DNA from 2 places in the Shewanella sp. FDAARGOS_354 genome. Region 2 is predicted to be linked to the other one. Evidence: predicted binding sites of a transcription regulator. Region 2 holds the regulator's gene; the other holds the start of a gene.
The links. Region 2 encodes FliA, which starts transcription of late flagellar genes. Its sites were predicted from a motif close to CTAAAGNTNNNNNNNNNNNNGCCGATA; they were not measured.
Positions count from the first base shown of each region.

Region 1: the regulator FliA is predicted to act here: its motif matches at 14,129-14,155, upstream of pomA (flagellar motor protein PomA).

Region 1 is NZ_CP022089.2:1,886,625-1,905,126, reverse strand. Features, by position in the region: gene CEQ32_RS08590 (AAA family ATPase) at 1-443, opposite strand, end outside; gene CEQ32_RS08585 (LutC/YkgG family protein) at 968-1,537, opposite strand; gene CEQ32_RS08580 (lactate utilization protein B) at 1,539-2,933, opposite strand; gene CEQ32_RS08575 ((Fe-S)-binding protein) at 2,944-3,687, opposite strand; gene CEQ32_RS08570 (FAD-binding and (Fe-S)-binding domain-containing protein) at 3,989-6,793, opposite strand; gene CEQ32_RS08565 (L-lactate permease) at 6,860-8,503, opposite strand; gene nadK (NAD(+) kinase) at 9,255-10,133, opposite strand; gene grpE (nucleotide exchange factor GrpE) at 10,233-10,853, shown strand; gene dxs (1-deoxy-D-xylulose-5-phosphate synthase) at 10,986-12,854, opposite strand; gene ispA ((2E,6E)-farnesyl diphosphate synthase) at 12,876-13,757, opposite strand; gene xseB (exodeoxyribonuclease VII small subunit) at 13,760-13,999, opposite strand; gene pomA (flagellar motor protein PomA) at 14,314-15,081, shown strand; gene CEQ32_RS08530 (flagellar motor protein MotB) at 15,085-16,005, shown strand; gene thiI (tRNA uracil 4-sulfurtransferase ThiI) at 16,222-17,676, shown strand; gene CEQ32_RS08520 (hypothetical protein) at 17,807-18,040, opposite strand; gene CEQ32_RS08515 (transcriptional regulator GcvA) at 18,217-18,502, shown strand, end outside.
Region 2 is NZ_CP022089.2:60,709-74,437, forward strand. Features, by position in the region: gene flhB (flagellar biosynthesis protein FlhB) at 1-550, shown strand, start outside; gene flhA (flagellar biosynthesis protein FlhA) at 945-3,044, shown strand; gene flhF (flagellar biosynthesis protein FlhF) at 3,056-4,435, shown strand; gene CEQ32_RS00335 (MinD/ParA family protein) at 4,440-5,321, shown strand; gene CEQ32_RS00340 (RNA polymerase sigma factor FliA) at 5,314-6,027, shown strand; gene cheY (chemotaxis response regulator CheY) at 6,075-6,458, shown strand; gene CEQ32_RS00350 (protein phosphatase CheZ) at 6,472-7,209, shown strand; gene CEQ32_RS00355 (chemotaxis protein CheA) at 7,225-9,540, shown strand; gene CEQ32_RS00360 (protein-glutamate methylesterase/protein-glutamine glutaminase) at 9,561-10,685, shown strand; gene CEQ32_RS00365 (hypothetical protein) at 10,699-11,217, shown strand; gene CEQ32_RS00370 (ParA family protein) at 11,284-12,075, shown strand; gene CEQ32_RS00375 (chemotaxis protein CheW) at 12,059-13,039, shown strand; gene CEQ32_RS00380 (chemotaxis protein CheW) at 13,047-13,541, shown strand; gene CEQ32_RS00385 (DUF2802 domain-containing protein) at 13,695-13,729, shown strand, end outside.

The DNA of each region.
Region 1 (18,502 bases), 1.8 Mb from region 2:
GCCCACCATGGTGCTCTTACAGTAATAGAATCGTATGCCATCGAACTATCGACCTTAGTACGGGTTGCCAACATAAAACAACCACCGTATTTAAACAGATGCATACCATAGCCGATAGACTTAACACTGACACGCCCGTCGTAATTCACACCATAGTCAAAGTACACAGCCTCAGAGATAGAACGTGAAAAAAACGGAATGGTAGTATTACTGATCAAAAAGGACAGCTTATTGAATATCTCTGTGCGTGCCTGATGGCTATCGTCTATAGTGAGCCGCACAAATAGCAGGCTACTGAGCCAACTTAACAGTTTCGCGGGGACATCTTTTAGCATGTAGCCTACGAGTCCAATTAACGTAAATGTTAATACTCCAACAATGACAGCCGTCAACAAAGGATCACTATTGGTGAGCGCCTTTATTTGTAGTAATACCTCGTTCATTTACTCACCTTTACTATAAATGCCTAATAGATATAGTCGAGAATACGACCTGCCGCGTCGAGGATACTCGTAAGGTATCTTCAGTATTGCGCTATCGCATCTGGTTAAAGCGACTTGATAAAGATCCTTTACTTATCACTAGTTATTGCTTTAGGCTGCGGCGCTCATCAAAGAGCAGTACGGCGCGGCCTTGCATCCACTGATTGACTTGCACTACATCCGTGTTTAACAGCCCGTTCGCCATCTTATAGGTAGGACGCCTGAATGTCGTGCAATGCAGGGATACGTGAGAACGACCATGGCTCTCGTTCATAAGCTTAGAAATCCTAGATTTCTCTATTCACCGAGTCGGCGGCGAATGCCATGGCAAGCCTGTACCTGTAGGCGAATAACCCTTATAAATCAAATGTTTCAAATATTGTTATGCTAAATTTTAAATAAGAAAGCCGCCAATAAAGGTCGGCTTTCATGTTTCGATTGTCCCGTAACCTTTGCGTTTCTTGGTTACATTAAATCTTGAGGCATTACAGCAAATACACGTTCGAGCTGCAGGCGCCGTGAGCACCGACGACGAGGGCTTGTTCGATATCGGCGGTTTTTGAGGGACCGGCGATAAACACCCCAAACTCACCTGAGGCTAGCGTGATTTCTTTTGCCGCTTGATGCATGTTTGGCACAATCTTATTGGCTGGCAGGGCTAAGATCAGGTTTTCACAGATAAAAGGCGTTACTCTGTGGCCTAAGTTCTTATTGTTTACCCAAATGGCACCATTTTCGGCAACACCAATATCCCCAGGTATCACCGCATAATCGATATCCCTGAGCTCGTGAGCCGTTGGTGGCACATCACGGTTTGCTGTGATGCCCTCAACGAGGGAGATAACCTGTAAGCCTTGGGCGACAAGCTCATCCACTTTGGCTTGCAGTGCCGCGAGGCCGCCTTCACGGTGAAGTGTACCCGCAACGGTTTTCAGATTGGTTTCAAACTGGCCAACCAGATCTTCAACCCTTGGGGCGACATCGATGCTCGGCATAGGATGGTTTGTTAAAGCCGACAGTTTGAGCGCATTGAGAATTTCGTGCTTACTAGACATCTTATAGGCTCCTGTGTTTCTTAAACCAAGCTTCGAAGCTGGAGTTGGGGGCGACTGGCAGTTCACGGTATTTACCCCAGGCACCGCTAAAGGGCTTGAGCAGACTACCCGGCAGAATGCGCAGTGCAGTTCGGGCCGCGCCCATTGAGCAATTGAGCAGAGTCGTGCTTGCCATAAATTTACCCACTAATGGCATATAGCCGTTTTTGCCGTAGGGGAGTTGTCCGGCTTCGGCCTTAAGGCGTCTGTGGTGGTGAATAATCTTATCGAGCGGCACCTTGGTCGGGCAGACATAGGTACAGCTACCACACAGAGTACAAGCCCAAGCGATGGAGTTGGTATCGTCATGCTTGGCACCCACCGCAATCCCAATCGGGCCGGGAATGGTGTAGTTGTAGCTGTAACCACCAGAGCGGCGATACACAGGACAAGTATTTAAACAACCGCCGCAACGAATACATTTCAATGATTCGGCAAGGATTTTATCCTTCATCATCTCGGTACGGCCGTTATCGACGATGATCACATGCATCTCTCCATCGACCTGTGGTCCACGGTAGAAGGCGCTATAAGTAGTGACGGGTTGGCCAGTTGCGTTGCGTGCGAGGGTGCGTAGTAACACGGCGGCGCTGTCGATATCGGGGACAATTTTGTCGATCCCCATTGAATGCAACTGCAACTTGGGCAGGTTAGCGCCCATATCGGCGTTACCTTCGTTGGTACAAACGACCACGGCGCCCTTATCGGCAATCGCCATGTTTACCCCTGTCATGGCGGCATCGGCGCTGAGGAATTTTTCACGCAAATGCGCGCGGGCGGCACGGGTTAAATACAAGGGATCGGCTGCCCCCGCTTTAGTGCCGAGTTTCTCATGGAAGAGGTCACCGACTTCTTCTTTTTTCATGTGAATAGCGGGCACCACAATGTGCGAAGGCGGCATTTTCGCGAGCTGAATAATGCGCTCACCTAAGTCGGTGTCGATGACTTCAATTCCACGCTGCTCTAAGTAAGGATTGAGATGACATTCCTCGGTGAGCATGGATTTGGACTTAACTAACTTCTTCACTTTATGGCTAGCTAAGATCTCGTGCACGATACGGTTGTGCTCGGCACCATCTTTAGCCCAATGCACTTTGATGCCGTTGGCAAGGCAGTTTTGCTCAAAGGTTTCAAGGTATTGTGCAAGGTTGGTTAAGGTGTGCAGTTTGATTTCAGAACCTAACTGACGCAGTTGCTCCCATTCGGGTAAGCTGCCAGCGGCGCGGTCACGTTTTTCACGCAGTACCCAGAGGGCTTTAGAGTGCCAGTCAACTCGGGTTTCATCGCGGCAGAAAATATCGGCTTTATGAGCGTGAACCTGTGAACCCGTGGCTCCGTGATTATGTTGATATGCCATAGTGGGTCTCCTAGAGCGCGGCGTTTAGCACTTGCGCTATGTGGCGAATTTCAATCGGCAATTGTTGTCTGCGGATCATGCCATCGAGGTGCAAGAGGCAAGAGGGGTCGAAGCCAACCACATATTGCGCGCCTGTTGCCGCGTGGGCTTGGGCTTTGTCTTTACCCATCTTGGCGGATACGGCACCTTCATCGACGGCAAACGTACCACCAAAGCCACAGCATTCATCGCGGCGGTCTGGATAGACAATGTCGATACCTGCGATATTAGCAAGCACGGCTTCAACTTTGTTGAATCGTGGGCCCATTTGCTCGCTTGGCGTGGCAAGGCTCAGCATACGAATGCCGTGACAGCTTAGTTGCAGGCTGATCTTATGGGCAAAAGGTTTGTTGAAGGCGGGAATGGGAGCGATATCGTGGAGGAACTCGGTCAGCTCATAGAGTTTGTCGATAACGGCTTGAGCTTCTGGGCTGCTATCAAACTCGTGGAAATTTTCTTTGGCGGCCACTAAACAAGAAGCGGCAGGACAAACAATGGCATCGCATTCTACACCTTTGAAGGCATTGAGTAATTTCAAGGTGGTACTGCGTGCTGCATCAAAGCAACCCGAGTTAGTCATCGGTTGGCCACAGCAAGTTTGGCCTGCGGGTAGAATCACTTGGTGTCCGAGTTTTTCCAGTAATTCCAGAGTGGCAATGGCCACATCCGGCATCATTTGGTTAACAAGACACGGGATGAAAAGGGCGATTTTCATTGTGCTTTCTCTTTCTTGTTAGTGAACGACATTGCCTTGCATTGTGGCCCCAAAGTCCACACAAATGCTAAGGTAGTTGATCCAATATAGGCTTATCTAAAGTAAATAAGTAGCCCTAATTTAGTAAATGATCTACTAGATTTTTGCAAAAATGAGAAGTTTTTAACAATATGATTTTAAATGGTTAATTTGGTTTTTATTTTAAGATTTATTTCGTTAACTTTGCGGAGTTGTCGATAAATGAGAATAGTTTTCTTCTAAAGAAAAACGGGGCTATCTTTAGCCCCGTTTGGTCAGTGTGTTAGCGACTGCACTCTTCGAGCAGATACGCTAAGTGGCGGTAGGAAATACCACTGTGTTGGGTCAAACCGACCTCGCACATACGGTTGGCGTAATAGCCTTCTTTAACCTCAACTGGGATTAACTTCTTAATATTGCGCAGGGCGCTGGCGTTGATTTCTGGCTTATATAAACCTTTTTCACCGGCGTATCCACAACATTCAATACCCGCGGGTTTGAGCACTTGCGCCGAGCAAGCATTGGCAATGGCTTGCATCTTAGGCTCTAACTTCATCTTGCGAGCACTACAACCTAAGTGTAAAGCAACATTGACCTTTTTGTTGATGGTCAGCTTGTCCAGCAGCTTGTCATGCATAAACTCAACTAGATCCGTTATTTGTACCTTTGGGTTACCCGTGAGGGTGCGATAAGTACAAGATAAGGCATCGACTAACACTGGGATCTTGCCGCCATTGCTCATCTTGCTAAGCACATCGATAAGCTCTTGGCGTTTGGCGTCGGCGTTTTTAAAGTCGCCCTTTGATTCCCACATTTGGCCGCAACATAAATCGCGGGTCTTTTCTGGCGTGACAACGTTATAGCCCGCGCGCTCTAGTAGGGTTACAACCACTTCTGGCAAGGTGCGGTTATCCGGATCTTTCGGCGTTGGACCAAAGGTCCGGCCACCACAGGCGGGGAAGTAAACCACGGTTTCTTGGCCTGCTTTGGCGGGTGACGGTTTAGGCAGTTTGCCGCCTTTGGGGAAGTCAGGATTCCAGTAGGGCACTTCTTTAGAAATCAGCCGACCCGTTTTCATCAGTGCATTAGTAATGCCATCGCCGGTGATTTTATGGATAACGCCAAGTACATCAAAGCCCGTACTGATCACTTGGTTTACCGCGCCAAAATGCTTGGCTTGGAAATCCAATACTTTTTGCTCTGTGGTGCTGATATAAGGTGTACGTAGTTTACGGACTAACTGACCCATGCTGTTATCGACTGGACAGGCGATAGTACAAAGCTGACAGGCAGCGCAGGTATCAATCACATCGTATTTTGCATCGGCGCGCATTTTAGCGGCCGCAGCTTTATCACCGGACTGCTCTAAGCGTTCGATTTCACGCAGAGTAGCGATACGTTGACGTGGCGAGAAGTTAAGTGCTGATGTTGGGCAGGTTTTTTCGCAGAAGCCACATTCAATACATCTATCAACAAAATCATCGACAACAGGGCAGGGCTTAATATTTTTAACGTGGACGTTCGCATCATCGTTAAGAATAACGCCTGGGTTTAGAATACCCTGAGGATCAAATAGTTGTTTGATGCTCTTCATCAAAGTGTAAGCATCTTGTCCCCATTCTTTTTCAACAAATGGTGCCACAGCGCGGCCGGTGCCATGCTCAGCTTTCATTGAGCCGTTGTACTTGTTAATCACCATATCGGCAATATCGTCCATAAAGGCATGGAAGCGGTCAATATCGGCTTGAGTGGAGAAGGTAGGAGTAATAATGAAGTGGAAGTTACCTGCTAGCGCGTGGCCATAAATACAGCCTTCAGGGTAACCATGTTTATGGAAAAGCTCAGTGATATCGTGAGCTGCTGCGGCTAGATGTTCAAGCTCAAAGGCCACGTCTTCGATGATAACTGAGGTTCCTTTTGGACGCTCGCCACCGACAATGGGGAAAAGCCCTTTACGCATCGCCCAGTACTTGTCGTAAACCGCGGGATTGGTACTGAATTCCATCGGACGGATGAAGTCAAAACCAGCCAGCTTGGTACTGACATCTTGGGTATAGCGTTCGAGCGTTTGAGCATCATCCGCACGGGATTCTATCAATAGAATCGCCGATAATGCAGGCAGTTCCGACAACCAATCTGGCATGCCTGGCTTGCCTGTTACCGCTTTAATGGATGGCCAGTCAAGGAGTTCGGCCGCAGAAACACTTTCACCATTAATCAGCGGAATGGCGCGTGCAGCATCTTCCATATTATGGAATACAGCCATGGCTGAGGCTTTAAATTTAGCTTCATTTACAGTGTGGTAAGTGACTTCGTTAATGAAAGCTAACGTACCTTCCATCCCGACCATTAAGTGGTTAATGATGTCAAATGGGTCGGTAAAATCGATTAAGGAGTTAATACCGTAGCCAGTGGTATTTTTGATGGAATACTTTTTACGAATGCGCTCGGCCAATACGGTGTTATGGCGTGTCAGATGGGAGAGCTCGCTCAGATCTTGCAGTAATTTTCCGTGGGTCTTAGCAAACTCAGCCTTAGATTTTTCACAGCCAGTATCGAGTTCAGTGCCATCGGCAAACAACAGTTTTGCCGATGCGATGGTTTGGTAACTGTTTTGAGCAGTACCACAGCACATGCCTGAAGCGTTGTTAGCAACAATTCCGCCAATTTTTGCCGAAGCAATCGTCGCTGGATCGGGGCCGATTTTGCGATTCAGTGGCGCAAGCGCAGCATTCGCGTCTGAACCAATAACGGCGGCACCTAAGGTAATTTGTTTTGCATCGCTACTGACTTCAATCTTTCTAAAACCATCATGGCCAAGGATAAGTAGTATCCCTTCACCAATCGCTTGGCCAGATAAACTGGTGCCTGCTGCTCTAAATGTGACGGGCGCATTATGCTTGCGGGCAACGGCTAAGGTGAGTTTTACCTGTTCTAAGGTCTCGGTATGGACAACAACTTCGGGCACGATTCTGAAGTAGCTGGCATCGGTAGACCAAGCAAAACGACGGACGGGATCATCCGTCACCGGACGATCACCTAATTGTGTTCTGAGATCACTGATGACCTCTTTGTAGTTAATCGACATAACATCACTCTCTTTATCTTATAGAAGAAAGTCGAAGTCACTCGGCGTGACTTCGAACAAGATGGATTAGAAGCCACCCCAAAGTGTTGCGATAGTGCCTGCAAGTAAGGCGTAGCCAAGGGCAACAGGCATGGTTTTACGAATAATTTCCGACTCTCTACCCGCCATACCTACTACAGTTGCTGCGGCAACCACGTTCATTACGCACATCATGTTACCGGCGTTTGCACCGATACCTTGCAGTGCCAATATCAGCGTATGGTTCATGCCAACATTATCAGCCACACTGTATTGCAGGCTTGAGAACATCATGTTTGAGAACGTCGCTGAACCTGACAGGAAGGCACCAAAAATCCCCACGATAGGCGCCATCCATGCCCATACCGCGCCCATTGAATGGCCCAACATATCGGCTAAGGCCACTGGCATAGAGGCTAGTCCAGCACCATTAGCACCTGAGTTTAAGAAGATTTTCACCATAGGTACTGAAGCACCTAATGAAATAATCGTCGGTAACATTGATTTGCATGAAACACCGATGGATTGCTTAATCGCAGGACTTTTCATTTTGAACAGGAAGAAACCGATAATACACACTGCGACGAAGAAGGCGCCAGGGGCGTATAAGGTTGCAAAGCTCGCTTTAAGCTCAGTACCCATCAGGCCTGTCCAGCTAATGTTGAAACTCGATAACCAAGCTTTCAGTGGCGTGACTGTACGAGATAACACTAACAGCGCAGCCATGATGATATAAGGTGTCCAGGCGGCAATTTGTGAAAACTGGGCTTTCGCTTCGATCTTCACACCTTCTTGGTTGTCATTCTCTGCGAAATCATTCCAAGGTGTTTTAGGCAGTAGGTAGCCCTTACGCGCAACAGGGATCACCAGTGCCATACCGATTAATGCACCAATAACTGATGGGAATTCAGGGCCTGCAAGGTAGTTAATAATCCAGGCGGGGACAGTAAAGGCAAGACCTGCGAAAATCGCAAATTTCCAAATGGCTAAGCCTTCTTTAAAGGATTTGTTGCGGCCAAAGAACCCGGTCAGCATCGTCACCATAACCAGTGGAATTAATGAACCTGTGATTAAGTCGATAGTGATCATATGCATTACGATATATCGAGCATAACCCGCATAGGTTCCACCATGGGCAGCAAACTGCTCAGCAGCCATGCTTACACCACCTTGGATAAGACCCTGTTCCATCCCAAAGAGCACGGGTAAACCAATTGCCCCAAATGATACGCAGGCTGAGTCAGCAATTAAGGCGACTACGGCGGCGGCGACAGGAGGTACTCCCAGTAATACCAGCAGTGGCGCGCCAATGGCGGCTGGCGTACCAAAGCCTGCGCTACCTTCGATAAAGGCGCCGAATAACCAACAAATAATAATCACCTGTACACGGGCATCGGCACTGATGTTAGTGAAGCCTGCTCGGATAGTATCCATTGCACCTGAATATTTCAGAGTATTAAGTAGGAATACCGCACCGAAGATGATGGTTAATGGCGTGATCGCTGACAGCAGTCCTTCAAGAACGGATGCGGCCAATAGAGTGGTATCCATTTGCCAAATAAATACGGCGGCGATGGCCGTAACTACCATGGAAATGGGCATAGCTTTTGACGCGGGCATTCTCAGTAATACAAGAAAGATCATTACACTGAGCACTGGCGTCAAGCTGGCGAAGAGTTGGAGTATTGTCATGCTTGCCTCTACATAAAGTGGTCTGTCTTATTTTTTATAGGAATCTTATTGGTGCTTCGATATCAGAACTTATGGTGGATAAATCAGCAGTATTCACTACTAATAATCACTGTTACGACATTCTGTGGTGTGTACTAGACGCTATTCGGGGTTGAACTTATATGATCTAGATCATTTTGACTGCTGTATGAAATGCTAATTTACAGTGCTGCGGGAGGCTTCTCTCATAGGATTTCTTCAACTGTGACCAATGTCACTTAAAGAGTGGTTTGTATATTCCTGTTATTAGTAATTTATTTAACTTTTATGCTTTTTAGTTATAAAAAATCAGATCTTCACTAAATTAGCGATCAGTATTGCAATTAACTGATCCATTTATTTCATTAATGGGCACTTAATGAATTTTTAAGACAATATTAAGGTGTGATCTGCGTCACTCAGGCTCTCATTAAAAGGAACGGTGGTTTTTAATGATTTATTTTAAATATATGATTTTTATTATTTTATATGATTTTTAGATGGAGATTTTTAGTGTGATCTAGCTCACGCTTTATCGGGCGGGGAAATTGAGTGTGAGCAATGTCACTTTATGAAATATGAGTTAATCTGAAATTTAATAACGGTTAATAAAGCTGTTTACAGCAATGCAGCTGCACAACTCCATTTTGTTAACAACTATAGTCAGTCATTGTCTATATTTTTTTATGGTAGGTTGCTTGAGTTAAGCTTCGCATCATCTCATCGTACAAACTCAAAACAACTTACTGCCCCAGCCAAGTTTGCTTCGTAATACATGGAAGTAATTATGGCCTTTAGGATGGATAAGCCTAAGTTGCTCAGAGCTGCGGCGCACGATGATCTCATCACCGGGTAATACTGCTAAATGCACATGGCCATCACAGCTAACCTCAAGGTTTTCGCCATTTTCAGGGGAAACCACCATCTTAATGGTGCTGCAAGCATCGACCACAATAGGACGGCATGACAAGGTGTGTGGAAACATCGGGACTAAAATTAATGCCTGTAAATTGGGGGTGAGAATCGCCCCACCTGCTGACAGTGCATAGGCGGTTGACCCCGTGGGAGTGGAAACTATCATGCCATCGGCGCGTTGGCTGTACATGAATTGATTGTCAATATAGACTTCAAATTCAATCATGTGAGCGATCTTCCCCGGATGCAGCACCGCTTCATTTACCGCGGTATTACTGGCTTTTAGCTGTCCATGGCGATAGACCTCTGCCTCAAGTAAAAAACGGTGTTCGGTATCAAACTCACCATCGAGCACTTTAGCGAGCGCCTCTTCGAATGCATCCGGCGGTAAATCCGTTAAAAAGCCAAGGTTGCCACGGTTTACACCAATCACGCCCACATCGAAGCGCGCCAGCACTCTGGCGGCGCCGAGCATATTGCCATCACCGCCAACGACTATCGCTAAATCACAACGCTCGCCAATCTCTAATAAATCAACCGCCACAATTTGTGGGCCTAACTCAGTTGCTACCCGCTCTTCTACGAGGACTTCATAACCTTGCATCGTCAGCCAGTGGTGCAGACGTTTGAGGGTTTGATTTGTCCCTGGATGATGCGGCTTACCAATTAGGCCAATGGTGTGGAACTTTGTGGTCATATTTATGCTAGATCTGGCCTTAGGCCTTGAAACGTCAAAATTGATCCCCATAATATGCCCAGAGTATTTAGAAACAAAGCATTTTTAGCTGGAGTGAAAATGAGCAACGAGTCGATTAAAGCAGAACAGGATCTGATCCAAGAGGGTGTAGAGTCTGAAGTTTCTACCGAAGAAGCAAGTCTGATTGATGAGCTTACCCAAGCCAATTTCCGTATTGAAGAGCTGGAACAGTTACTCGCTGACGCTTTGGCGAAAGTTGATGAGCAAAAAGATTCAGTAATACGTGCAGCTGCCGAAGTGGATAACATTCGTCGTCGCGCTGCGATGGATGTAGAGAAAGCCAATAAGTTTGCTCTGGAAAAATTCGCCAACGAATTGCTGCCAGTGATAGACAATATGGAGCGAGCGCTGCAAGGGACTAATCCGCAGGATGAAACCACTAAAGCTATCTATGAAGGTGTTGAGTTAACACAAAAGAGTTTGTTGACCGCTGTGGCGAAATTTGGTGTAAAACAAATTGATCCTCAAGGACAAGCCTTCAACCCTGATCAACATCAAGCGATTGGTATGCAACCAAGTGCTGAATTCCCAGCCAATACTGTGATGTTAGTAATGCAAAAAGGCTACGAACTGAATAGCCGTTTATTGCGCCCAGCCATGGTGATGGTGTCTCAAGGTGGCCCTAGCCAAGAGTCAGCTTCGATTGATATTGAAGCTTAAGCGGTAAAACGTTAAACCAATAAAAAGGACTGCCGATACAGTCCTTTTTATTTGTCTGTTGCTTTTCTATTTGCCGTTAATCGTGAATTATCACGTTTGTAGTATTGATGGGAGCTTAGCCCCCATCAATAATCAATCGGCGAGATAGGCATTAATCTGCGCTAACATGCCTTCGGCATCGAGTTGTAAGTCATGGATCACTTCTTCTGGTGATCCATGTTTAATAAACTCATCGGGCAAGCCAATTTGTAGTACAGGTTTAGGCATTTTAAGCTTTTGCAGAAGCTCTAGCACACCTGAGCCAGCGCCGCCCATAATGGCGTTTTCTTCCACTGTGACGAGCACATCGTGGGTTTGAGCCATCTCTTTGACTAAATCCACATCCAGCGGTTTCACAAAGCGCATATCGACCACTGTTGCATCTAAACTCTCTGCGGCAGTGAGTGCTGCGGCTAAGGTAGTCCCGAAGTTAAGCATCGCGATACGTTTGCCTAAACGCTTAATCACCCCTTTACCAATTGGCAGTGCCGTCATGGCTTCAACTTGAGTCGCACCTGTTGCACTACCTCTTGGATAGCGTACCGCGCTTGGGCCTGCATCATAGCAATACCCGGTATACAGCATCTGGCGACATTCATTTTCATCCGATGGCGCCATAATCACCATATTTGGGATACAGCGCATAAAGCTTAAATCGAACGCCCCTTGATGGGTTGGGCCGTCGGCACCGACAATACCTCCACGGTCAATCGCAAATAGTACGGGTAAACGCTGCAATGCGACGTCGTGGATCAGCTGATCATAGCCGCGTTGCAAGAAAGTCGAATAAATGGCGACCACAGGTTTATAGCCCTCACAGGCAAACCCTGCGCCTAAGGTCACCGCATGTTGCTCGGCAATGGCTGCATCAAAATATTGTTTTGGGAAGCGCTGCGAGAACTCCACCATACCCGACCCTTCACGCATGGCAGGGGTAATGCCTAAGACTTTTTCATCCTGCTCAGCGATATCACATAACCATTTGCCAAACACTTGGGAAAAGGTTGGTAGTCCCGGCTTAGTCGCTGGCTTCTTAAACTGTGATGGGTCAAATTTAGGGACGGCGTGCCAACCGATAGGATCTTTTTCTGCTGGCTCATAACCGCGACCTTTTTTGGTCATAATGTGTAGCACTTGTGGCCCCTTGAGATTGCGCATATTGCGCAGGGTTTCCACTAGGGCATCGACATCGTGGCCATCGATAGGGCCGATATAGTTAAAGCCTAACTCTTCAAACAGTGTGCCAGGAACCACCATGCCTTTGAGGTGTTCTTCGGTGCGCTTGGCCATTTCTTTGATAACAGGCATGCCCTTGAGCACTTTCTTGCTGCTTTCACGAATCGTGGTGTAGAAGCGGCCTGACATCAATTGGGCTAAGTGATTGTTGAGTGCGCCGACATTTTCTGAAATCGACATTTCATTATCGTTTAGCACCATCAGCATATCATTGTGCAAATCACCCGCGTGGTTCATTGCCTCGAACACCATGCCGCCTGTCATGGCACCATCGCCAATCACGGCAACCACTTTACGGCCTGCCTGTTCTTTTTCGGCTGCAACGGCCATGGCTAATGCGGCACTGATGGAGGTGCCTGAGTGGCCTACGCTAAAGGTGTCATATTCACTTTCTTCCCGCCAAGGGAAGGGGTGTAAACCGTTCTTTTGCCTAATGGTGTGCATTCTATCACGGCGACCAGTGAGGATTTTATGGGGATAGGCTTGGTGACCAACATCCCAAATCAAACGGTCAAACGGGGTGTTATAGACATAATGCAGGGCAACAGTCAGCTCGACTGTGCCAAGCCCAGAGGCAAAATGTCCGCTGGACATGCCAACGGACTTAAGAAGGAACTCCCGCAACTCATCGGCCAATTGGGGTAATAGGGCCTGTGGAAGCTGGCGGAGTTCATTAGGTGTGTTGGCCTGTGCCAACACCGGAAACTGAGAAATGTCCAAACTCATAGCGAGATACTTCGTCTCTTTTTATATTCTTCGCTCAATAATATAGCGGGCGAAGTCTGCAATTAACTGGCTATTGTATGGCAATTTAGCCAGCGCTGATAGTGCCTCTTGGATCAGTTGCGCGGCGGTATCTTTTGCGCCTTGCAGTCCAAGTAGTTGCGGAAAAGTACTCTTATTTGACTCGGCATCTGAGCCTTGAGGTTTGCCGAGTTCTTCCGTGGTGGCAATAATGTCCAGAATATCGTCTTGGACTTGGAAGGCAAGTCCTACGGCATGGGCAAATTCCATCATAGTCTGATATTGATCTTTTGGCGCGTTCGCGGCAATCAATGCTAACTCAACGGCGCAGCTGATCAGCGCCCCTGTTTTCATATTATGCAGTTGAGTTAATGCTTTAAGATCAATGTGCTTATCGGTGGAGGCTAAGTCGATGGCTTGACCGCCACACATCCCCCGATAACCAGAGGCTTTTGCCAATGCTCTGACCATAGCGATATGTTGCTCGCTGGTAATCCCTGGCACGGCTTCAGTCACAATCTCAAAAGCTAAGGTTTGTAGTGCATCCCCAGCAAGAATTGCGGTGGCTTCATCGAAAGCGATATGCACTGTGGGTTGACCACGGCGAAGTGCATCATCATCCATAGCGGGTAAATCGTCATGGATTAACGAATAGGCGTGGATGCATTCAATCGCGGCGGCGCAGGCATCGAGTTTTTCAAGTGCTACACCAAACATTTGCCCGACACTGTAAACCAAGAAGGGACGAATGCGTTTTCCCCCTAAAAGGGCGCCATGGGTCATCGCGGCTTTTAACTGAGGAGCTGTATCTTCGAGTGTACTAAAACGTTGTTTTAATTGGTTATCAACTCGTAGTTGATATTCTTTTATTGCATTGACTAACACGCTTATTCGCCCTCAACGGCATAGGGAGAGAGGGGCGCATTTTCATCCTGCTTGAGTAAAATGGCCACTTTTTGCTGAGCTTGTTCAAGTTTTGCCTGGCTGTTACGCACCAGATTGATGCCTCGTTCAAATTGTTTTAACGCATCATCGAGAGAGACATCGCCCTGCTCTAACTCAGCAACGATGCGCTCGAGTTCACCAAGGGATTCTTCAAAACTGAGATTTTCGGGTTTCTTTGCCACGTTAATAATTCCTTTGAAAGAGCGGACACAAGGTATATCAGGGCGGCTCAAGGGTCAAATTCAGTCGATGGATATTTGCTCGATAGCACGCTTTGTTGCTGAATTTTTTTCAGAAAATAGAAATTGCCACTAAACTTGCTTAGAGCTTGTCCGATAAATGACAATAGTAGCATTATGCTTATAATCATCTTAAGACATCATAAAATAAGGCTTGGGTTAAGACCAAAGTGTTAACCGTTGACGGATGACATTTAGTGTTATTTTGCCAATAGAGTCAGTATCATGTCGTTTATACAGAATATTGAGGAGCCGTTGTGGATTTAGCTACAGTTATTGGACTAGTCGGGGGCTTTGGTTTTATCCTTTGGGCCATGATGACCAGCGGCGGCATTGCCATTTTTATCGACGTCCCCTCTGTTTTTATCGTATTCGGTGGTTCCTTCTTCGTCGTGATGATGAAATTCAATTTAAAACAGTTTTTAGGTGCGGTAAAAATCGCAGTAAAAGCCTTTATGTTTAAAATTGATAAACCTGAAGATCTTATCGAACAATCAGTGACGATGGCTGATGCGGCGCGTAAAGGTGGATTTCTTGCTCTTGAAGAAGCACAAATTTCCAACAGTTTTATGCAAAAAGCCGTCGATATGTTAGTGGATGGTCATGACGGTGAGGTGGTGCGTGCCGCGCTTGAAAAAGATATCGCCCTCACCGAAGAGCGCCATCGTAACGGCATTGCCATTTTCCGAGCTTTTGGTGACGTAGGACCCGCGATGGGGATGATTGGTACCCTAGTGGGCTTGGTGGCGATGTTATCCAATATGTCGGACCCGAAATCGATTGGCCCTTCAATGGCGGTTGCGTTGTTAACTACCCTATATGGTGCGGTAGTGGCTAACATGGTGTGTATTCCTATCGCCGATAAATTAAGCCTTAGAATGGGTGAGGAAATGCTAAACCGTAACTTGATTATGGATGCGGTATTGGCGATTCAAGATGGCCAAAACCCTCGAGTAATTGAAGGCTTTTTGAAAAACTATCTTGCTGAAAAACAGCGGAAAATCGATACAACGGACGGAGAGTAGCCCATGGCTAAGTGCAACTGTCCACCGCCCGGAGCACCACTCTGGTTGGCAACATTTGCCGATTTGATGTCCCTCTTGATGTGTTTCTTCGTGTTGCTGCTGTCATTCTCCGAAATGGATGTGATGAAGTTTAAGCAGATTGCAGGTTCGATGAAGTATGCATTTGGGGTGCAAAACAAAGTCGAAGTCAAAGATATTCCTAAGGGGACGTCTGTGATTGCCCTCGAGTTCCGTCCTGGTCGTCCCGATCCCACGCCGATTGAGATCATCAACCAACAAACCAATGAAATGACCGAACCCACGTTGGATTTCCAAGCGGGGGAAGATGATAGTGCGGGTGGGGTACAACAACAGAACGGTTCGCAGCGAGGTGGCGAAGCAACGGCTACAGCCCAAGAAACCGCAGATGCAGTGAAGGCCGAGGCTGCGGCAGCGCAGGATAAGATTAATCAGCAAGTGAAAAAAATGGCGCAGGAGCTCAATAAAGAGATCACCGATGGGGCGATTGAAATTGAGTCACTTGGACAGCAGATTATTATTCGAATCCGTGAAAAAGGTTCATTTGCCTCAGGCTCTGGTTTCCTACAACCGCGATTTAAACCAGTGGTGCGTTCGGTGGGTGAGTTGCTCAAAGATGTGCCGGGAATTATTACCGTATCGGGTTATACCGACGATATGCAGATAAGTGATGAGCTCTATAGCTCAAACTGGGATCTCTCCAGTAAACGTGCTGTAGCTGTGGCTGATGTGTTATTGCAGGTCAAGGGCTTTGATCCTAAACGGATGAAAGTGGTCGGTATGGCCTCAAATAATCCAATTGTTTTAAATGATTCGCCTGAAAATCGCGCGCGAAATCGTCGAGTTGAGATTGCGATTGAACAAGGTAAAGCAAAAGAATCCGAAGAAATTCAAGTAGGTAAATAGCTTTTAATCCAAATAAGTTATTTGATAAAAACGCCGTGACTTGCTCACGGCTTTTTTATTTGGGCTTTTTTGACTATAAGTTCAACTGTGCGTAAGCGCACGCCACGAGCAGCCCTAGTGTGGAAACAGGTGCGCCAATCGCCGTGAGTTTGTTATAATCCGGCGATTATTCTTTTAACCAATTTTGCTGTTGCCAAAATTGCCCGCGGAAATCCCATGAAGTTTATTGTAAAGCTGTACCCAGAAATCATGATGAAGAGTAAGCCTGTGCGCATGCGCTTCACTAAAATGCTTGAAACCAACATCCGTAACGTGCTCAAAAAAGTTGATGAAGATGCTAAAGTGCAACGTCAATGGGACCGTATTTGGGTAAAGGTGCCAAATGATAAACCTGAATTAGCTCAGGCCTTTGGTGAGCGTTTAGCTTGTATCCCTGGGATCGCCCACGTAGTGCAAGTGGATGAATACAGCTTTACGTCAGTTGATGATATCTACCAGCAAGTATTACCCGTTTATCGCGACCAAATTGCCGGCAAAACCTTCTGTGTACGTGTCAAGCGCACTGGTAATCACGATTTTAACTCTATTGAAGTAGAGCGTTATGTCGGTGGTGGTTTAAACCAGTTTACCGATGCGATTGGCGTGCGCTTAAAGAACCCCGAAGTCACTGTTAACCTCGAAATCGAGGGCGATAAACTGTATATGGTGACTAAGCGTATCGAAGGCTTAGGCGGTTTCCCAATGGCAACGCAGGAAGATGTGTTGTCGTTAATTTCGGGCGGTTTTGACTCGGGCGTATCGAGTTATCAATTTATTAAGAAGGGCGCTCGTACCCATTACTGTTTCTTCAACCTAGGCGGCGCGCAGCACGAGATTGGCGTTAAGCAGGTTGCTTACCATTTGTGGAAAACCTATGGTGAATCCCACAAGGTGAAGTTTGTGTCCGTGCCGTTTGAGCCTGTGGTGGCCGAGATTTTAGAGAAAATCGACAATGGTCAAATGGGCGTGGTGCTCAAGCGTATGATGATGCGCACCGCGGCACGTATTGCTGAGCGTATGGGCATTCAGGCGATTGTAACAGGTGAAAGCTTGGGTCAAGTGTCGAGCCAAACCTTAACCAACTTAAACGTGATTGATCGTTGCACCGATATGTTGATTTTGCGTCCGCTGATCACTATGGATAAGCAAGATATTATCAATGAATGCCGCCGTATCGGCACCGAAGATTTTGCTAAGTCTATGCCGGAATATTGCGGTGTGATTTCACAAAAGCCGACTGTTAAAGCGGTACTGGCTAAGGTGGAAGCGGAAGAGACGAAATTCTCTGAGGATTTGATTGACCGTATCATAGAGCAAGCCGTGGCTATTGATATCCGGGAGATAGCAGAACAAATGAATACCCGTATCACTGAAACTGAGACCGTTGTTGCTATCGACACCAATGAAGTGGTGATTGATATTCGCGCCCCAGAGGAAGAAGAGAATAAACCGCTGGAGATTGAAGGCGTGGAAATCAAGCGCATTCCTTTCTTCAAATTAGCGACTCAGTTTGCCGATCTCGATAAGCAAAAGACTTACCTGCTGTACTGTGAGCGTGGCGTGATGAGTAAATTACAGGCACTTTACCTGATTGAGCAAGGTTATCACAATGTTAAGGTTTACCGCCCTTAAGCGATAACCAGCAAAGTGTATGCAAGGTCAAGCCTCGGGTTTGACCTTGATATGCAGCAATCTACGGGATTATGAATACAAAAAAGCCGCATTGGAATGCGGCTTTTATGTTATTGCGAAGCAGTGCAATTTACTCGGTTTTGACCACTTGCTGTGCTGGTAACACCTCATCGGCAATCAATAAGGTGGGATCTTGCAGCGCTTCTTGGTGCATTTTTTCCATCGTTGCCGTCAGTTCGGCATTGATACTTGTTTGTAAATCACTGGTGTCGATAATAATTTCAGCATTGATAACATTAGCGTAGACATTGGCACTGAGTGCGCTGACTAACACTAACGCAAAAGCAGATTTTAAATTGAACATAGTCGCCTCCGGGCTGACAAAGTATTGCTGTCAGACATTCCCATCACCCGTTCGAGATTGTCCAACTCATGTGTTTCGTTGGCGCAAAATTTAATCAAAAATGCTGGCCTTTACAAACGATTAAATGTAACAATACGGATTAGAAAAACTAATTAAAAATTGAGATAGAGATCACTATGTCAAGACGCTTACCACCACTGAATGCGGTTAAAGCATTTGAGGCCGCCGCACGGCATTTGAGCTTTACTCGAGCGGCTGAAGAATTGTTTGTGACTCAGGCTGCGGTGAGTCATCAAATTAAAGCGCTGGAAGATTTTCTCGGATTAAAATTATTTCGCCGAAAAAATCGTTCACTGCTGCTAACCGAGGAAGGCCAGAGTTATTTTCTCGATATTAAGGACATCTTTATTCAATTGGCAGATGCGACCGATAGGCTGCTCGCACGTAGTGCTATTGGTTCGT
Region 2 (13,729 bases):
TATCCTACTTTGCTCTTCCGTATTATTCATTGTAGTGATCGATGTGCCATTTCAGATCTGGAACCATAATAAACAGCTGAAAATGACTAAGCAGGAGGTCAAAGACGAGTATAAAGATACCGAGGGTAAACCTGAGGTCAAAGGGCGAGTCCGCCAAATGCAGCGTGAATTAGCGCAGCGGCGCATGATGGCCGAAGTTCCCAATGCGGATGTGATTGTGGTGAACCCTGAGCACTATGCAGTGGCGATAAAATATGATGTTAAGCGCTCTGCAGCACCGTTTGTGATTGCTAAGGGTGTCGATGAGGTTGCCTTTAAAATTCGTGAGGTAGCAAGGGCGCATAATATAGCCATCGTTACTGCACCACCACTTGCGCGGGCGATTTACCATACCACTAAACTTGATCAACAAGTCCCCGAAGGCCTATTTACCGCGGTAGCACAGGTACTCGCTTATGTATTCCAGTTAAGGCAGTATCAAAAAGGGCGTGGCCGCAAACCTATCCCTATCCCCGTTAATCAACCTATTCCTGAAGATCTGAAGTACTAGGGCGTGTTGACGTTTCATGGTTATTTTTGCAGCAGTTTGGCTGGCTTTTATGCAAGGCAAAGTCCGTGCCGTGTAGTTATTCTACATAAACGGACGATAACGCGGCAGAAAAGCCAGCCAAATGCAGCCATCAGGAATCGTCTTGTAAGCCCTTACTCTTACTTTCTGTCATAAAAGCTGCTCGTCATTTGAGTAGAACAACCACACATCTTTCTTCGTTTCGCCCCAGAATGAACAAAATGTAATCTTGAAATCTCAACAAGTCCTAGTAACGAGTCAATAGTGCTCTAACGTAAAGTTAGCTAGCTACATATTAGCTTCACTACCTGATTGTTAGTTGTTGGCGTGCTTTTTGCTTTTAGGCTGTTATACGTCAAAGTTTAGGTATCTGTGAATGGATGTTAAAGCCTCCCTAGGCCAAGTAAAACAGTTGAAGCTAAGCTCTTTTAAGGGCATAGGTACGCCAGCACTAGTGCTTGCAGCATTGGCGATGATTGTACTGCCAATTCCCCCGTTTCTACTCGACATCTTATTTTCCTTTAACATTGCTTTAGCCTTGATTGTGCTTTTGGTCGCGATTTACACCGATAGACCTTTAGACTTTGCTGCCTTTCCAACCGTTTTATTAGTTGCGACACTGCTTCGACTTGCACTTAACGTGGCATCGACCCGTGTGGTATTACTCGAAGGTCACAACGGTGGTGATGCGGCGGGTAAGGTGATTGAGGCCTTTGGCTCCGTAGTGATTGGTGGTAACTATGCCGTTGGTCTAGTTGTATTTATCATTCTGATTATTATCAACTTTGCTGTTGTTACCAAAGGTGCTGGCCGGATTGCTGAGGTGAGTGCTCGCTTTACCTTAGATGCGATGCCCGGTAAGCAAATGGCAATTGATGCTGACTTAAATGCGGGCATTATTAATCAAGATCAAGCCAGAACCAGACGGGCTGAAGTCACCCGCGAAGCTGACTTCTATGGCGCAATGGACGGTGCGTCTAAGTTCGTTAAGGGCGATGCTATCGCTGGTATCATGATTTTAGTGATCAACATTCTCGGTGGTTTTATTATCGGGATTGTTCAGCATGGTTTGACATTCTCTCAAGCGGTTGAAATTTATACCCTCTTAACAATAGGTGACGGGTTAGTCGCCCAAATCCCAGGCTTATTACTGTCAATTGCTGCGGCATTGATGGTAACTCGCCAAAATGAATCTGGCGATATGGGTCAGATGTTGATGAGTCAGATGTTTGACAGTCATAAATCGCTAGGGATTGCTGCTGGCGTATTGTTCGTTATGGGGATTGTGCCTGGAATGCCGCACATGGCGTTTTTAAGTTTCGCCGTTTTAACGGGATGTGCGGCTTATTTTATATTTAAACGTAATGAGGCTAAACGTGCCAAAGCCCTCGAACAAGTCAAAACGGGCCCAACGGAAAGAGCCGAAAGAGAGCCTAAGGAACTTAGCTGGGACGATGTGCATCATGTTGACACTATCGGTCTTGAAGTGGGTTACCGTTTAATCCCCTTAGTCGATAAAGGTCAAGGTGGAGAATTACTCAGCCGGATCAAAGGTGTACGTAAAAAGCTTTCGCAAGAATTGGGATTCTTGGTTCCTGCGGTTCACATACGTGACAATTTAGACCTTTCGCCTAATGCCTATCGTATTTCTCTTATGGGTGTTGTTGTGGGTGAGGCGGATATTCGCCATGACTGCGAGCTCGCCATTAATCCGGGACAAGTGTACGGTAAGTTAGATGGTATTGAGACCCGTGATCCTGCCTTTGGTCTCGAAGCCGTGTGGATTGCCCCTGAACTGCGTGAACATGCCCAAACCTTAGGGTATACGGTAGTGGATGCCGCGACGGTAGTGGCAACTCATATCAGCCAAATATTGACGAATAATGCAGCAAAACTTTTAGGCTACGAAGAAGTGCAACAACTGATGGATATGCTTGCTAAACACTCGCCTAAGTTGGTGGATGGCTTTATTCCTGATGTGATGCCGCTCGGAAATGTCGTAAAAGTGATGCAAAACCTATTAAATGAAGGAGTTTCTGTCAGAGACTTGCGTACCATAGTGCAAACTTTGTTAGAATACGGCACTAAGAGTAACGATACTGAAGTGTTAACAGCGGCGGTGCGTATCGCATTGAAGCGCATGATCGTTCAAGAGATCTCTGGCCCTGAACTCGAAATCCCTGTCATAACTTTGGCGCCAGAGTTGGAACAGATGTTGCATCAATCAATGCAAGCAACGGGTGGCGATGGCCCCAATATCGAGCCAGGTCTTGCGGAGCGTATGCAACAATCCTTAGCGGATGCCGCTCAAAAGCAAGAAATGGTCGGACAGCCTGCCATTTTGCTAACGTCTGGTATGTTACGTGCGACCCTGTCTCGCTTTGTTAAATATACTATTCCTAATCTCAGAGTGATTTCTTACCAAGAAATCCCCGATGAAAAGCAAATACGCATCGTATCTGCCGTCGGCCAGTAGAGGACGCATAAGTGAAGATTAAACGTTTTTTTGCCAAAGACATGCGTGCTGCACTGGCCCAAGTGAAGGACACGCTCGGCTCCGATGCGGTGATTATGTCCAATAAAAAGGTGAACGGCGGTATTGAGATTGTCGCTGCCGTTGACTACGACGAGCCAAAAGCGAAAGCGCCTGCTGCCACTCCGACCTTTATGGATGTGAGTGATGACTTAGTTTCGCTCGGCGCCAAAGCGCCGATCCGCGCTGAAACTAAGCTAAAACCCTCGGCGCCAGCGGACTCACTCCAAGCCTTGCTTGAGAAGCAACAAAATCGTTTAAACCAACAACTCACGCATCAACAACAAGATGCTGAGCTTCCTGCATGGGCTAAAGGATTACAAGCCACCGCAGCTGCGCCTAAAGCTGAGCGCCGTGATATGGGCAATCCCTTCGATAAAAAGTCACAGAGTTCGCAAAAGCAAAATGCCGATCTTGAAGCCATGCGCGACGAGTTATCATCCTTACGTAATTTGTTGACCCATCAGGTTTCAGCATTGATGACTGAGCATAAAAAGCGTATCGACCCTGTCGGTGCCATGCTGGAGTCAAAGTTGTTGGAGGCCGAGTTTTCACCAGCGGTGGCAAACAAATTAGCTGCGCTGAGCCAACACTATACTCCTGCAGAATTAGTTCGTGCACTGCCGCAAAGTCTTGCTAATATGCTTGATAATCAAGGTGATGATATTGTTAAGCAAGGCGGTGTTGTGGCATTAGTTGGTCCCACTGGTGTGGGGAAAACCACTTCCTTGGCTAAACTGGCCGCACGCTTTGCTGCTCACCATGGTGCTGACCAAGTGGCATTGATTACCACAGATCATTATCGTATTGGCGCCTATGAGCAATTGGCCACCTATGGCAAAATCATGGGCTGCCCAGTCAAACAAGCCCATGACCTTGCTGAACTAGAGCAAATTCTGTATCAGTTTAGAAATCGCAAGCTAGTATTGATAGATACCGCGGGTATGGGCCAACGAGATATGCGGCTTTACCAGCAACTTGATAATTTAACTGCAAATAGCAGAATACCTATCCGCAGTTATCTGGTACTGTCTGCCACAGGACAGCGCCGCGTGCTGCAAGATGCTGTAAATCACTTTAAACGCATTCCCTTATCTGGTGTTGTACTCACCAAACTTGATGAATCTGTGTCGTTAGCGGGCGCATTAAGTGTGTTGATCCAAAGTGGATTGCCATTAAGTTATGTTACGGATGGGCAGCGAGTGCCCGAAGATATGAAAGTTGCTGATACTTTGATGCTCGCTGAGCAAGCATTAGCGGCCTTAGAAAACACAGAACAACAATCGTTACCAGACACAGCGTGGTCAGATAATATGACCTGTGCATTTGAGTAGAGTTATGACCCTGGATCAAGCAAGTGGTTTACGTATGATGAATCAACCCTATAACGAAAAAGTGAAAGTAATCGCGGTTACGGGTGGTAAAGGTGGTGTGGGTAAAACCAGCGTATCCATCAATACTGCCGTAGCATTAGCCGAGAAGGGCAAGCGTGTCTTAGTGCTTGATGCTGACCTTGGCTTAGCAAACGTCGATGTCATGTTAGGGATCCGTGCTGAACGTAACCTTTCCCATGTATTGTCTGGCGATGCTGAGTTAGATGACATTATTGTCCGGGGGCCTAAAGGTATTGGGATTGTGCCAGCCACATCGGGTACTCAGGGAATGGTAGAGCTAAGTCCTGCGCAACATGCGGGCTTAATTCGTGCTTTCAGTGAGATGCGCACCCAGTTTGATATTCTCATCGTGGATACTGCCGCGGGGATTTCTGACATGGTACTCAGTTTCTCCCGCGCGTCACAGGATGTGTTGGTTGTTGTTTGTGACGAACCAACGTCTATTACTGACGCCTATGCGTTAATCAAAATCCTCAGCCGTGAACACGGCGTCTTCCGCTTTAAAATTGTTGCAAATATGGTGCGTAGTTTACGCGAAGGTATGGAATTGTTTGCTAAACTCAGTAAAGTGACCGACAGATTCTTGGACGTGGCACTTGAATTAGTTGCGACCATTCCATTTGATGAAAATTTGCGTAAATCGGTTCGCAAGCAAAAGTTAGTGGTTGAAGCTTATCCTAAGTCTCCCGCTGCAATTGCTTACCAAGGCCTAGCGAATAAAATTATGAGCTGGCCAGTACCACAGCAACCTGGTGGGCATTTGGAGTTTTTCGTTGAGCGCTTAGTTCAACGACCAGATTTTCAAGAGGAAAAAACGAGTGAATAAAGCCGCAGCGTATACTTGTTTAGACAATAAAACGTCAATCGTTGAACAGTATGCACCGTTGGTTAAAAGAATTGCACATCACTTGCTCGCCAGATTACCTGCCTCTGTGCAGTTAGATGACCTGCTACAGGCGGGGATGATGGGATTATTAGAAGCATCATCTAAGTTTGATGGCGGTAAAGGTGCAAAGTTTGAAACCTTCGCCGGCATAAGGATCCGTGGCGCCATGTTGGATGAAATCCGCCGTGGCGATTGGGTTCCTCGTTCTGTCCACCGAAATAATCGTCGAGTTGCCCAAGCTATTGATGAATTAGAGCAAGTGCTAGGTCGTGATGCGCGCGACACAGAAATTGCAGAAAAACTTGATATGACGCTCGATGAGTACCATCATATTCTTAACGATGTTTCTGTTGGTAAAATCATAGGGATAGAAGACTTAGGCGTATCACAGGATATACTCACTACAAGCGATGATATTAGCGATGGTACGTTTGAGGTCTTGGCAGAAACCCAGTTTCATTCTGCACTTGTTGAGGCGATAAAATTATTGCCCGAAAGGGACGCGCTAGTGCTATCGTTATACTACGATGAAGCATTGAATTTAAAAGAGATTGGCGCCATTCTTGAGGTAAGCGAATCGCGTGTTAGCCAGATATTAAGTCAGGCAATGTTGCGACTCAAAGGCAAACTCAAGCATTGGACATAAGTATAATTATTAATTGAGCACTGAATGTCAGCTCACCGGAGGAAACCTTGGACAAGAATATGAAGATTCTCATCGTTGATGACTTTTCGACAATGAGACGTATCATCAAGAACTTGTTGCGAGACTTGGGCTTTAACAACACCCAGGAAGCGGACGATGGCTCAACCGCCTTGCCAATGTTGCAAAAAGGCGATTTTGATTTTGTCGTTACAGACTGGAATATGCCAGGCATGCAGGGTATCGATTTACTTAAAGCCATTAGGGCCGATGACTCCTTGAAGCATCTACCGGTATTAATGGTCACTGCCGAGGCAAAACGTGAACAAATTATTGCTGCTGCACAAGCGGGTGTGAATGGGTATGTGGTAAAGCCTTTTACCGCAGCAACATTGAAAGAGAAGCTAGATAAAATATTTGAACGACTCGCTTAAGCAGGGATGAGCTATGAAGTCACATACATCAGGGCTCATCACGCTCGAGCATGCTCAGCGTTTAGTCGAACTGTTAAGCGCGAATGAACAAAATCAAGCTGATGATTTATTAAGAGAACTGGCAGCTCCTCTTCAGAGGGAACTTTTTGATGAGGTAGGCAAACTCACTCGCCAATTGCATAGCGCTCTTATGGATTTCCAAATCGATAATCGGTTAGTTGAGTTAGCCAATACAGAAATACCCGATGCTAAGGAACGGCTAAGTTATGTCATTGACATGACTGAACAAGCTGCAAATAAGACTATGGATGCTGTTGAGGAGTGCTTGCCGTTAGCGAATGCATTAACCGCGAACATCCAACAAGTGATGCCATCGTGGGACAAATTAATGCGTCGTGAAATTGCCCTCAGTGATTTTAAGGTGCTTTGCCATAACGTTCAGCATTTGATGTCGCGAAGTGAATTGGACTCAAACCGATTACGCGAATTGCTCAACCAAATATTGATGGCGCAGGATTTTCAAGACCTGACTGGACAAATGATCCGCAGGGTAATCGATCTAGTGATGGAAGTTGAAAGTAATCTGGTGTCTATGCTGACGGTGTTTGGTGAGCAGCCAATAATTGAGAGTCAGATTACTCAGAAAAATAATATTGAAGCTGAAGGGCCGATAATGAATGCCGAGCTTCGTCAAGATGTAGTAACAGGTCAAGACGAAGTGGATGATCTGCTATCGAGTCTGGGTTTCTAACTGGGAGTCAATTTGATGGCCTTTGATGTAGATGAAGAGATACTCCAGGACTTTTTAATCGAGGCGGGGGAAATATTAGAGTTGCTTCAAGAGCAGCTTGTTGCCCTTGAGAATAATCCTGATGATACTGACTTGCTAAATGCCATTTTTAGGGGGTTTCACACCGTAAAGGGCGGCGCAGGTTTCCTAAGTTTGACTCCCATGGTTGATGTCTGCCATGAGGCAGAAAACACATTCGATTTATTGCGTACTGGCAAGCGCAGTGTCACAGCAGAATTAATGGATATTATTCTTCAGGCTGTTGATGCGATTAACACCATGTTTGCTCAAACCCAGCAGGGAGAGCAACAAGATCCTGCTGATGCTGCATTACTTGCAAAATTAAAGTTACTTAGTTCTGGTGAGCCTCTGCCGTCAGAATTGGGACAAAGTGCGCCAGAGCCTGAATCTATTGCTGAGCCCGAGCCCGTTATTGAAACTGTTGTTGACGTTGTCGCAGTTGAAGAGATGCCTGTTGAGGCTGTGAGTTCTTCAAACTCAAGTATTGATGAGATTAATGAAGCGGAGTTTGAGGCTTTGCTTGATGCACTGCACGGTAGTGGAAAAGGTCCCGGTGTGACTAACACTACTAATGCTGATGCTGTGGCAGTACCCACTGCGTCAACTCCCTCTGTATCAAATACAGCCAAGCCCAAAGTACAACAAGCTACCAGCTCGGGTGATGATATCACTGACGATGAGTTTGAAGCCCTGCTTGATGAGCTTCATGGTTCAGGAAAATTTAATGGCAAAGTAGATACACCTATATCACCTCAGCCTAAGGTTGAAACTGTTGCTGTGCCAGTGTCAACACCAACACCAACACCAACACCAACTGCTGTTGCTGTCGATTCAGACGAAATTACTGACGATGAATTTGAGCGTTTACTCGACGAACTTCATGGAAAAGGTGGGGCACCAGCCAAAGCTGTTGCAAAAGTGGAATCTGCGAAACCGACTCCCACTCCTGCCACATCTGCTGCGGCTCCTGCTGTGCCTAAAGCCAGTGTTACTCCGGTAACACCTCCAGCAGTTAAACCTCAGGCCGAAGTTGCGCTCGCCGAGAAGGCTCCTGTTAAAGCGGCCGCTGCCGCATCAGCAAATGTTCCTCAAGGTGAAACGACCGTTCGCGTAGATACTGCACGACTCGACCAAATCATGAATATGGTGGGAGAGCTGGTATTAGTACGTAACCGTTTGGTAAGTTTGGGCATTAGTCGTGATGACGAAGAGATGTCTAAGGCACTCGCGAATCTAGATTTAGTGACTGCTGATTTGCAAGGCGCGGTCATGAAAACCCGTATGCAGCCTATTAAAAAGGTTTTTGGCCGTTTCCCTCGCGTTGTTCGTGATTTAGCCCGTACGCTCAATAAAGAAATTGATTTAGTGTTGGTCGGTGAAGAAACTGACCTTGATAAAAACTTGGTTGAGGCGCTGGCGGATCCTTTAGTTCACTTGGTCCGTAACTCGGTCGACCATGGTATTGAAATGCCAAATGACCGTGAAGCCTCTGGCAAACCCAGGACGGGGACGATTACTCTATCGGCAAGCCAAGAGGGTGACCATATTCTGCTAAAAATCGAAGATGATGGCGCAGGTATGGATCCCGAAAAGTTAAAACAAATTGCCATTAAACGTGGCGTGTTGGATGAAGATTCCGCTGCGCGTATGACGGACAATGAAGCTTATAACTTGATCTTTGCCCCAGGCTTTTCGACCAAGGTCGAGATTTCAGATATCTCTGGTCGTGGCGTGGGAATGGACGTGGTTAAAACCCGTATCACCCAACTCAACGGTACTGTGCATATTGACTCGATGAAAGGCAAAGGCACCATACTTGAGATTAAAGTGCCGTTGACCTTGGCAATTATGCCAACCCTTATGGTCGATGTGGCTAAACAAGTTTTTGCTCTACCATTATCAAGTGTTAATGAGATTTTTCATCTCGATCTTACCAAAACCAACATTGTTGACGGGCAGCTCACTGTCATCGTTCGCAACAAGGCCGTGCCGCTCTTCTATCTAGAGCATTGGTTGCATCGAAATAAAACTACCTTCAAACATGGTGACAAGAAACATGGTCATGTTGTGATAGTGCAGTTAGGTATGATGCAGATCGGTTTTGTTGTGGATGCACTGATTGGCCAAGAAGAGGTGGTGATTAAGCCACTGGGAGCCTTGTTGCACGGTACGCCAGGTATGGCTGGGGCAACAATTACATCCGATGGTGGTATTGCGCTTATCTTGGATGTTCCTGGGCTATTAAAGCATTATGCGAAAAATAAAAGTTAGTTCCCAAGTTAAGGAATGGAATGGCCATTAAAGTATTAGTCGTTGATGACTCAAGCTTTTTTAGACGACGTGTTAGTGAAATAGTCAATCAAGATCCTGAACTGGAAGTGATCGCGACGGCTGCTAACGGGGCTGAAGCGGTGAAGATGGCTGCTGAGCTTAATCCCCAAGTAATCACTATGGACATTGAAATGCCTGTCATGGACGGTATCACCGCCGTCCGTGAAATCATGGCAAAGTGTCCAACCCCGATTCTGATGTTTTCATCGTTAACCCATGATGGCGCTAAGGCCACCTTAGACGCCCTAGATGCGGGTGCGTTAGATTTTTTACCTAAACGTTTTGAAGATATCGCGACCAATAAAGATGAAGCGATTTTGTTATTGCAGCAAAGAGTCAAGGCTCTTGGTCGTCGTCGAATTTTCCGTCCAGTGGCGCGTCCTAGCGTTGCCCCAATTACCCCAAGACCAAGCACGGGCTCGGTATTAGGGAATGTGACCACACCTGTTCAAAGTGCTCCTGCGCCAGTGCGCACGTCACCTGTATCGTCCATTCGTGCTAGTGGTAAACAATACAAATTATTGTTAATTGGTACGTCGACGGGGGGGCCTGTCGCCTTACAGAAAATTTTGACTCAGTTTCCAGCAAATTATCCGCATCCTATTTTGCTGATCCAACACATGCCAGCCGCTTTTACTCCAGCATTTGCGAATCGTTTAAATGGTTTATGTAAAATCGAGGTAAAAGAAGCGGCAAATGGCGATATTTTGCGTCCAGGTTGTGCGTATCTAGCGCCAGGTGGAATGCAGATGATGGTAGAGCGTACAGGCGTCACAGGCCGAATAAAAGTGCTCGCTGGTAGTGCTGAAATGAATTATAAGCCTTGTGTCGATATCACTTTTGCTTCAGCCTCAAAAGCCTACGGTGGAGATGTGCTTGCGGTAGTGTTAACTGGAATGGGAGCTGACGGCCGAGAAGGAGCACGCATGCTTAAAGCTGCTGGTGCGACCATTTGGGCGCAGGATGAAGCGAGTTGTGTCGTTTATGGCATGCCTCAAGCAGTGGCTAGTGCGGGAATTGCCACTCAATCCATTTCATTGGAGCACATGGCTGAGTCGATTTTAAAAGAGTCTGCACGTGGCTAGCAGCAAGTCACAGATAAGCACAAATATTGTGCTTATTATGGTGCTAATGATGATGACGATAGTTTGTCTTGGTGCCTTAAGTTTCGATTATCATCGAAAAAACATAAAATTGCTTGCTGATGTTAAACGCTTAGCATCGACCCAAGTCGTGCTCATGGTGCCTGATGAGCAAGCTAAGGTCATTGCTGATTGGCTTGCCACACACCCAGAACAAACTAAGGCTATGCTAAAAATGGTGGCGCCTGGTGAACATAATGCAGTGACTCTTGGGCCAGAAATGCCAGCGGCGGGTAGTAATAATATTCCGCCTTTACTTGAAAAAGTGCCAGAGATGGATAAACAACAGTTATCCTCTCAGTCACCTGCTGAATCATCAGTCTCTTTGCGTTTGCAAAATGAAGCAGCATTGACAACAGAGGTTCGACAGGAGTCGACTCAAGTTCCTGTGGTGATTTCGGAAAATGCCGACGGTGTTAAGGTGATAAGCCTGCCTAACGGTGGCATAAGAGTCACGACGAGGGAAGAAGAGTAACGTGGTGGGCCGCGTAATCATTCCACTTGTAAATGGCACAGAATCAACATTTAAGAGGTCAGTGCTTTGAAAGTCTGGACCATAGCGAATCAAAAAGGTGGGGTCGGTAAAACCACTTCGGTAGCAAGTTTAGCGGGAGCACTCGCTAAACGGGGTAAGCGCGTCTTGATGATTGATACCGATCCTCATGCTTCACTCGGTTACTACCTTGGGGTTGACTCAGAAGAGGTGCCCGGTTCTCTTTTTGATGTATTTGTTGCGCACAATCATCTTACAAAAGAGCTGGTTAAATCGCATATCGTACCAACTTTGGTGGATGGTTTAGATTTATTACCGTCGACTATGGCGCTAGCAACACTGGATAGAGCTTTAGGCCATCAAGAAGGCATGGGACTTGTCTTACGTAATTTGCTTGCCCTTGTTGCTGATGAATATGATGTTGCCATCGTCGACTGCCCGCCCGTCTTAGGTGTGCTGATGGTGAATGCGTTAGCCGCAAGCCAACATATTGTCATTCCTGTGCAAACAGAGTTCTTAGCGATTAAAGGGCTTGAGCGCATGGTCAAAACTATGGAAATCATGGGGCGGTCAAAGAAGACTCGTTACAGTTATACCGTAGTCCCAACCATGTTTGATAAGCGTACTAAGGCATCTCCTGCTGCGTTGCAGGTGTTGAGTGAACAGTATGGTGAGAGTCTATGGCGTGATGTTATTCCTGTAGATACTAAGTTTAGAGATGCAAGTTTAGCGCATTTACCCGCCTCCCATTATGCAAGCGGTTGTCGTGGTGTAAAGGCCTATGAAAGATTATTAGATTTTCTTTTAGCTGGGGAGTTTGGCCATGTCAAAATCGGTTGATGAAACTGTTTTTGATTTTTTTGAATTATTATTGCACGAAGATGATAGTGCCTTTGGTGCTCCCCCAATTAAATCTCAAGAAAATGTTGCGACCACTTTTGATAGCAGTAAAAAAACGGAAACTCAGCAGCTCAATAATGCCATTTTGGCAGAGCATGAGCGGTCTAAAGCGGATGTTAAAGCTACTCTAGAGCCTGAAGTACAACCTATTCGGGCAAAAAGCATTGTTACTGTCTCCTCTAAGGAAAGTGCTGAGCCGTTAGTGAATAAACAGTCGCTAGAACGACTGCTTGCGCCAGTCCTAAAAGCGGAAGCTACAGTTGTTGATAAGCCAACGGAGGTTATCGAGCAACCTTTACCAGCACCCAAGCAACCTGTAGTAATAACGGTGGCTGATGTCGATGAGACTGCGAATGTTGCGCCGACGCAAGTCGATAACTTATCGACTGTGCCCGACACTCAAGTCGGCTTTGCGCCTCCAAGTGTGACAAAAGATCTGCAAGAAGTACTCGATGATGAGTTTCAAGTACTATTCTTTAAGGTAGCCGGGTTGACGTTAGCGGTTCCATTAGTCAGTCTCGGTGGTATCGTCAAAGTAGAACGGATTAATCATATTATTGGTCGTCCTTCTTGGTTCCTTGGTGTACAAACTCATCGAGAAGAACAGTTAAATCTAGTGGATACCTGTGCGTGGGTTATGCCAGAAAAATACACAGATAAACTGGCGCAATCGGTAAATTATCAATATCTTGTATTATTAGAGGGCAGTAATTGGGGATTAGCTTGTGAGTCCCTGCTTAATGCAGTAAAAATTACCAAATCGCAAGTAAATTGGCGCAGCAAAGCAGGGAAACGTCCTTGGCTAGCTGGTGTGGTTAAAGAACAAATGTGTGGCATTTTGCACGTACAAGCCTTAGTTGAAATGCTTGATGCGGGTTTAGGCTGTCAGGACTCCATTGGTTGAGGTAAACATGAAAGATACAAGAAATGTCGCAGCCGTGGCTGCAAGTAAAGATGATGCAGTATTGCAATGGGTTACCTTTAAGTTAGACAACGAAACTTATGGTATTAATGTCATGCAAGTGCAAGAAGTGCTGCGTTACACCGAAATTGCTCCCGTACCTGGTGCACCACACTATGTTTTAGGGATTATCAATTTACGCGGTAATGTGGTTACTGTTATTGATACCCGCTCACGTTTTGGGTTGCAATCAGCGGAAGTGGATGATTCGACACGTATTGTGATCATCGAGGCAGAAAAGCAAGTTATTGGTATTTTGGTCGATAGTGTTGCTGAAGTCGTTTACTTACGCCGTTCTGAAATTGATAACGCGCCTAACGTTGGTACAGAAGAGAGTGCGAAGTTTATTCAAGGCGTCAGCAATCGTGATAATGAGTTGTTGATCTTAGTTGATTTAGACAAACTATTATCTGATGAAGAGTGGGCTGAGTTAAATCAACTCTAAATATTCATCGGAGGCGGCAGATAGTGTCTATCTGCCGCTTTGCTTTTTGTTATGCGAACGATTCATTTGGCTTTAATTTACTCTTTTAGTTTTAGAATGCCACTTGATGAGTCGGTGCTAATTTCAGCTGATTGTGATGCGTAGGGATGATGAATGGGCGATGAATTTTTAATCGCAGCCTTAGTTTA